2 regions of the Paenibacillus sp. ACRSA genome follow, and region 2 is predicted to be linked to the other one. Evidence: riboswitches for the same ligand, from Rfam matches in the RefSeq annotation. Region 2 holds a riboswitch; the other holds the start of a gene.
What was found. A riboswitch is a leader RNA that binds a small molecule or an ion and turns the genes downstream of it on or off. The one in region 2 is predicted to bind glycine.
Positions count from the first base shown of each region.

Region 1: linked by a shared signal. The riboswitch ahead of gcvT (glycine cleavage system aminomethyltransferase GcvT) and the one ahead of sdaAB (L-serine ammonia-lyase, iron-sulfur-dependent subunit beta) in region 2 are both predicted to bind glycine.

Region 1 is NZ_JAKRNP010000013.1:5-3,425, reverse strand. It holds gene gcvPA (aminomethyl-transferring glycine dehydrogenase subunit GcvPA) at 1-388, opposite strand, end outside; gene gcvT (glycine cleavage system aminomethyltransferase GcvT) at 385-1,521, opposite strand; glycine riboswitch at 1,767-1,865, opposite strand; glycine riboswitch at 1,869-1,992, opposite strand; gene gcvH (glycine cleavage system protein GcvH) at 2,333-2,725, shown strand; partial or broken gene MH215_RS24600 (hypothetical protein) at 3,141-3,421, shown strand, end outside.
Region 2 is NZ_JAKRNP010000007.1:140,841-144,261, reverse strand. It holds gene sdaAA (L-serine ammonia-lyase, iron-sulfur-dependent, subunit alpha) at 178-1,116, opposite strand; gene sdaAB (L-serine ammonia-lyase, iron-sulfur-dependent subunit beta) at 1,106-1,795, opposite strand; glycine riboswitch at 1,907-2,042, opposite strand; glycine riboswitch at 2,047-2,172, opposite strand; gene MH215_RS20045 (MFS transporter) at 2,626-3,421, opposite strand, start outside.

The DNA.
Region 1 (3,421 bases), on a different contig from region 2:
CCATGCCTGTTAATTCGCAAATGTATGATTGAAATTCAAATATGGCTTGAAGCTCGCCCTGACTAATTTCAGGTTGGTAGGGTGTATATGCAGTATAAAATTCTGAACGGGAGATTACATGATTAATGACAGACGGTATATGGTGATCATAGATGCCTGCACCCAGGAAGCTTGCGTGTGTCTCGAAGTTGGCGTTGGCTCCAGCTTGTTTGGACATATGACGTGTAAGAGCATATTCATCTAACCGAGAGGATACGGGAAGCTCGCCCTGATAACGAATCTCCTGCGGGATATCTCGGAAGAGATCTTCAATCGTGTCTACACCAACTGTTGCCAGCATAGCGCTCTGATCCTGCTCGGTCATGGGAATGTAACGATGCTTGGTCATGCTTGATCAGCTCCTTGAGTAGGTGTCTTAGACGTGCGTATCCGTTTATGAAAAGGGGTCTTTACGACTTCGGCTTTTAGTTTTTTGCCACGAATCTCAATCTCCAGTGGCGTACCTAGCGCAGCATATTTGCTGTCAATGAGGGCTAACCCAAGATTCCGTTTCAGCGTAGGTGATTGTGTGCCTGTCGTTACTTCGCCAATCTGTACACCATCCGCGTAGAGAGGGTAATGGGGACGTGGAATTCCACGCTCCAGCACTTCGATACCGACTAATTTGCGAGCAGGCCCATCATTTTTCTGCTGGGATAAAACGTCGTGTCCGATAAAAGATCCAGAATTCAGCTTCACAAACATACCAACCCCAGCTTCCAGCGGGGAGATCGTAGGTGATAATTCCTGTCCGTACAAAGGTAATTTTGCTTCAAAGCGTAGGGTGTCCCGTGCACCAAGCCCAGCCGGAACTAATCCGTGATCCTCCCCAGCATGCATCAATCCGTTCCATACCGTAGCTGCTTGATCTGCTCCAACATAAAGCTCAAAGCCATCTTCGCCGGTATATCCGGTGCGGGATAACAGCAATTTTACACCGCAGACTTCCGCATTCTGTACAAAACGAAACGGCTCAATGGTAGCTACATTGATGTCCGTAACTTTTGTGAGGATATCAACAGACAATGGACCTTGCAGTGCTAGAAGGGCAGTCTGCTTAGAGTCATTTGTCATGGTTACCCCAGGAGCGAGATGTTCTACCAACCATGCCCAATCCTTATCGATATTGGAGGCATTAACCACTAACATATAATGCTGTTCCTCTAGCTTATACACGAGCAGGTCATCCACCACACCGCCATCGGGATAACACATCAACGTATATTGTGCCTGACCGGGAACAAGCACAGTTACATCATTCGTGGTCATTTGCTGCAAAAAAGCCTCCGCTTGCTCACCCTGAACGGTGAATTCGCCCATATGGGATACATCAAACAGTCCAGCGCGTTCACGAACGGCCTCGTGTTCCTTCTGGATGCCACTAAATTGTACAGGCAGTTCCCAGCCGCCAAAGTCAATGCAACGTACACCTTCATACTGCTGATAGAGTGGAAAGAGTGGAGTTCTAAGTAAATCAGACATCGAATCACCTCTTCATTAGCCGTCAAGCGGCTGAATGTGTTGCATATGGATTATCATTGAAAGGACATGATCGTTATTAAAAATGGTATAAGTATGTTGAGTAATGAATATAAGTCTTACTTAAGCCCGTACTTCTGAGATGCGTTATGCCGCACGGTTTGGTTCCTGAGTTCATCTTTTTTTTGGGAAAAAGGAAAAGGACAGGCCAAAGAACCGGCATGCCAGAAGCACGCTGTATTCTTAGGCTCTGTCCTTGGTACCTGAGAGTTACCCCGCCGCCAATGCAGCAGGTTTCCCCTTGGGTGATCGTAACGCCCTACCGGGCGGGTAGATGCTCTCCAGAGTTGCGTCCCGTAAAAGTCCTTTTGCCTGAGAGATTCACCGCCCGCTTGTCGGGTGGTTTACTCCTTCGGCGTTACCGCATGAACATCCAGATTTGGGTGTTTGGGTAATCTCTCCCTTTACATTCATCCGCGATATTGCACACAACGAAAACAGTTTTACTCCTTCCATTAATACGCGAATTGCATAGTAATGTCAAGAACAATGTCATCGGTTTTCAAATAAATACGAATATTTGTGTTTAAATATAAATTAATGTTCGGATAAATTAAAAGACTGCGCTTACTATTCCAATAATAACTAGTATATGTAAGTTCGTATTTTGATGAGCTTGTTTTTAGGTAGTAGAACACAAATAAATTGTAAGGTATCTTGACATTTGAATCGAAAATATCATACGCTATGTTCTGGGAAAAAGGAATGGCTGAAGAACGCATGCACTCATTAATGAAAAGCGAGGCGGATATCGATGAGCGAATTGAAAAGTGATTTCCTGTACAGTGAAGAGCACGAATGGGTGCAGACCGTAGGGGAGGATACCGTACGTATTGGTATTACCGAGTTCGCGCAGCATCAGCTGGGTGACATTGTGTTTGTTGAATTGCCTGATCTTGAATCCAGTGTACAAGCCGAAGAGAGCATTGGTACGATTGAATCTGTCAAAACGGTGTCTGATTTGTTTTCACCGGTTAGCGGCTCCATTATTGCGATCAATGATGCATTACAAGATGCGCCAGAGCTTGTAAATAGCTCTCCTTATGAAGAAGGTTGGATGATTGAGATCCGGGTAAATGGGGATTTGAGTACAGCCTTATCTAAGCTCATGAACGCGGACGCTTATCGCAAACATACCGAGGATTAAACTTCGAATGTAATTGAATATACCTATAATAAATATGAGCACCTTTTGTGGAACAAAGTAATCGCCTTTTGGGGAAGCTTTGAATCACAAAGGTGCTTTTTGTTGTGGTTTGTCGTGCTGAATAAGCATAGAAAGGATATTATTTGCTGATAAATGGATAGGTACTAAGTCCCTATTTTTGGTAAGGATAACTATAGTTTCAAAGGCAGAAAAGATGCCCATGATTGCCTATGGGACATGGAAGTTGATGGATGAACGTACAGCAATTGAATGACTTTAACTCATTTGGGGCTATCATCCTGAATTCACGGATTACAGTTGTTTCTCGTATTGGAGCGTCTATAATGACATATAAGCAAGGAACGACAGCTTTCTTGAATTTAGAATTTAACAACATGTGGAGGTGTACAAGTCTATGAAAAATATCATTCAAAAAGTGTTGCTGGCTTCGATGGTTACGGCGGCTGTGTACCCGCTGGTTCCTGTCACTCTGAATCAAGCTTCTGCAAGTGATTACATTGGCACAGTTCCCCAACCTCAGTATTCAACGATCGCAACCTACACCATGGACAAAAGCACAGTAAAAGATTTAGCAGCGAACATGCGAGCGTTATCCAGTAACACAGCCATTCTGGCAGAAACGATTGCACCGATCATTGCGACCAGGATCTCTCCTGTATTAGGGGGATATGTGTC
Region 2 (3,421 bases):
ATCCAGAAGCCTTGCATGATGTCAGCGCTCGACGCGCGCCGGGTGCTATAATTGGTATGCGGTACGAATTTGACACAGTACAAATACTACCCTTATGCCAGCTTTCCGTTTCGAACCCATGTACGCCAAAGAGGCGCCAGCAGAAGGTTACTACACTGCTAGGCGCCTCTTTATATGTTATTCTGAGGCAGAATCTGCTGCCCCGTCTGTTTCTAACTCTGGTTCCGGTGCACGTTTTGCCTTCGGTTTAGCAAGCTTCTCCATCATTTTCCGACCTGTCGGGGTCTGAGCCAGCCCACCCTGAGCCGTCTCCCGATGCCTACTTGGCATAGCACTACCTACTTCAAGCATGACATCAATGACTTCATCTGACGGAATGGCGCTACGCACCCCAGCAAGTGCCATATCAGCAGCGGCTAGAGCGGTCACGGCTCCGAGTCCGTTGCGGACGATGCATGGAATCTCGACGAGACCTGCGACTGGATCGCAGATGAGTCCGAGTGTATTTTTTAACGCCAAACCTACCGCATGAACGACCTGCTCCGGTGTTCCTCCACGTAACTCCACCATAGCACCTGCCGCCATACCAATCGCGGAGCCTACCTCAGCCTGACAGCCACCCTCAGCACCAGAGATAAACGAATTGTTCGCAATCACATAACCGATCGCTCCAGCGCAGAATAGTCCGTTGACCAGATGCTCGTCAGTCCAGCCAAAACGTTCCTGGGAACTGATGAACACACCAGGAATAATGCCGCACGAACCCGCTGTTGGTGTAGCGACAATTCGCCCCATAGATGCATTGACTTCAGAGACACACAGGGCGTATGCCATTGCAAGTGCCGAAGCATCACCTGAGCAGGTCTCCCCTTTACGAATGTATTCCGCCATCCTCTTACCGTCTCCACCGGTCAGACCACTACGGGACACCGTATCTTCATTCAGCCCTTTATGAACCGCTTCCTTCATCACCTGATAATATTCAGACATCTGCTGCACAACATCTGCTTCCGGCGTATTCGTCTCTTGGACTTGTTCTTCAATCATCAACTGAGCAATAGTCTTGGATTCAGCCGTGCAGATCGTATTCAGTTCATGCAAATGCTTAAATCGCATCTGGACTCACTCCCTTCTTCAAATCTATTACACGAATATCCAGCACATGATCCAGCGACTTCAAACGGCTTAACATATCCGGGTCTGGTGCTCCATCCATCTCCATTGCAGTCAAAGCTTCACCATCCCGAGCTTTCCGATCTACCTGCATATAGCCGATGTTCACGCCTGAGGAGCTAATCGTAGACGTGACAGATGCGAGCACCCCTGCTTTGTCAGCATGACGCAGCACCAATGTTGGGAACTCCCCACTGATCTGGACGCGAAAATCATTCAACGCGTGCACCGATACACTGCCGCCGCCAATGGACGCACCGATCAATGAGCATTCACGGTCACCGTGCCACAGCTCAATTTTGACCGTATTGGGATGGGGTGCAGGCAAGCCACTTGTGAAAAACTCAACCTCCATACCCGCCTGCTCTGCATACTCTTCAGCATCCGGTATTCGCGGATCATCTGTCGCATAATCAAGCAATCCGCCAATCAGGGCAAGATCTGTGCCATGCCCTTGATACGTATCGGCAAAGGATCCGTATAGTGTCAACCGGGCGCGCTCCGGCGTACAACCCAACCACTGACGAGCAATTCTGCCAAGTCTAGCCGCTCCAGCCGTATGTGAACTTGAAGGCCCCGTCATTGACGGACCAATAATTGAGAAAACATCTTTAAAACGCATCAAAAACCCTCCATTTGTATTCGTCATGTTCATCCAGATACTTAACCATAATGTTCCATTATTACTGAATGATGACATCAAAAAAGGACAGAAGAAGGCCTCAAGCCCTCTCTCTGTCCTCGATACCTGAGAGTTTCATGACCAACAGCGTTCAGTCGATACAGTGCATGCCTTGTTCTTACACATACTGTACCAGGCTGTTTAATCATATACCCCTTGGGTGGCGCATCATGCGCACTCTCCAGAGTTGCGTCCAACGATGGTACATTTACCTGAGAGATTAACCGCCGCGCCGGGTGCGTAGGCAGCTTGCTCCTTCGGTGCCTGATCGCAGGCCATCTTACTTAGCCAGCTCAGGTCTCTCCCGCTCGTTATCATCCGCTGTATGGAATTATTCTGATGAGATCAGAATGATGCTGATTATGATTCACAATAGTGACATTGAAGCTAAATCATATCGTGATCCGATGAGAAGACACTCTTACTCATTAAGATTAATCGACCGGAAGTTTCATGTCAATAAACTTAACGATTTGTTGGTTCTTTACCAAATGTAAGCGTTATCTACTGTGAACTTTTGTCACATCATCACTAATGTTGCTCATTTATCTACATCTTTGCTGTTAATTCTATGTATGTTCAGGTGTGTCCAATGGTTCGGGTATTAAGGCAAACTTCTGTTTAAAACCTTCTGTCCGAGACCTTCTCCCCTATAAGACACACCAATGCCCAACTTACTTACTTACTTACTTACTTACTTACTTACTTACTTACTTACTTACTTGTCGAGCCGTTTCATTTCTGCAATTCGTTCTCCACAGCGGTTCAACCTACTTCAGCGTTGCACTCTTCGTCACAGCCTCTTGATAATACGAACTTCTTGAAGGAAGCAAGCTAGTGATCCATAAGATAAGTGCCACTAACATCATGGCTGCTGAGACAACCGTATACACAAGACGAAGGGATAAATATTCTGCCACTACCCCTGCAATCAAAATAGAAACCACCTGAAGCGCACTCAGCATCAGTCCGATGACACTGCTCATCCTGCCCATTAGATCTACCGGAATATTATTCTGGTAAAAGGTAACCAGGCCTGTGTTGGCAAGTGCTGAACACAATCCAAGCAGGATAAAGGCGAACGCTGCCAGCTCGAAGGAAAACGAGCGTGCAAACAGGAAATAACCAAGCGAGACCATAAGCACGCCAATCCCCATCATATGACGGATCGGAATATGTTTGGCGAGCAGGGTGACAAGCAACGAACCGACTAGATAACCGATGCCGGTAACACTCATCAATGCCCCATATTGAGATTCAGACAAGTTCATCACCTGACGAATAAACACAACTTCCTGTGCATCCAGCGACATGCCAATGACGAGAACAATCTGAAATATGACGTATATCCCGACAACGTAACCGCTCTTGCGACTAAACCTCAGCACGGCTTGCCAGTCCTGAGCGATGATCCGTGGTGACAATCTCGACTTCCCACCACTCTGCTCACCTATACCCAGTTTCGGTAACAGCATAAGAATCAGTGCGGACACGGCAAACGAAACACTATTCACGTAGATCGCCGCTGCAGGGGATAAATAGAACAATAATACACCAGCCACAGCA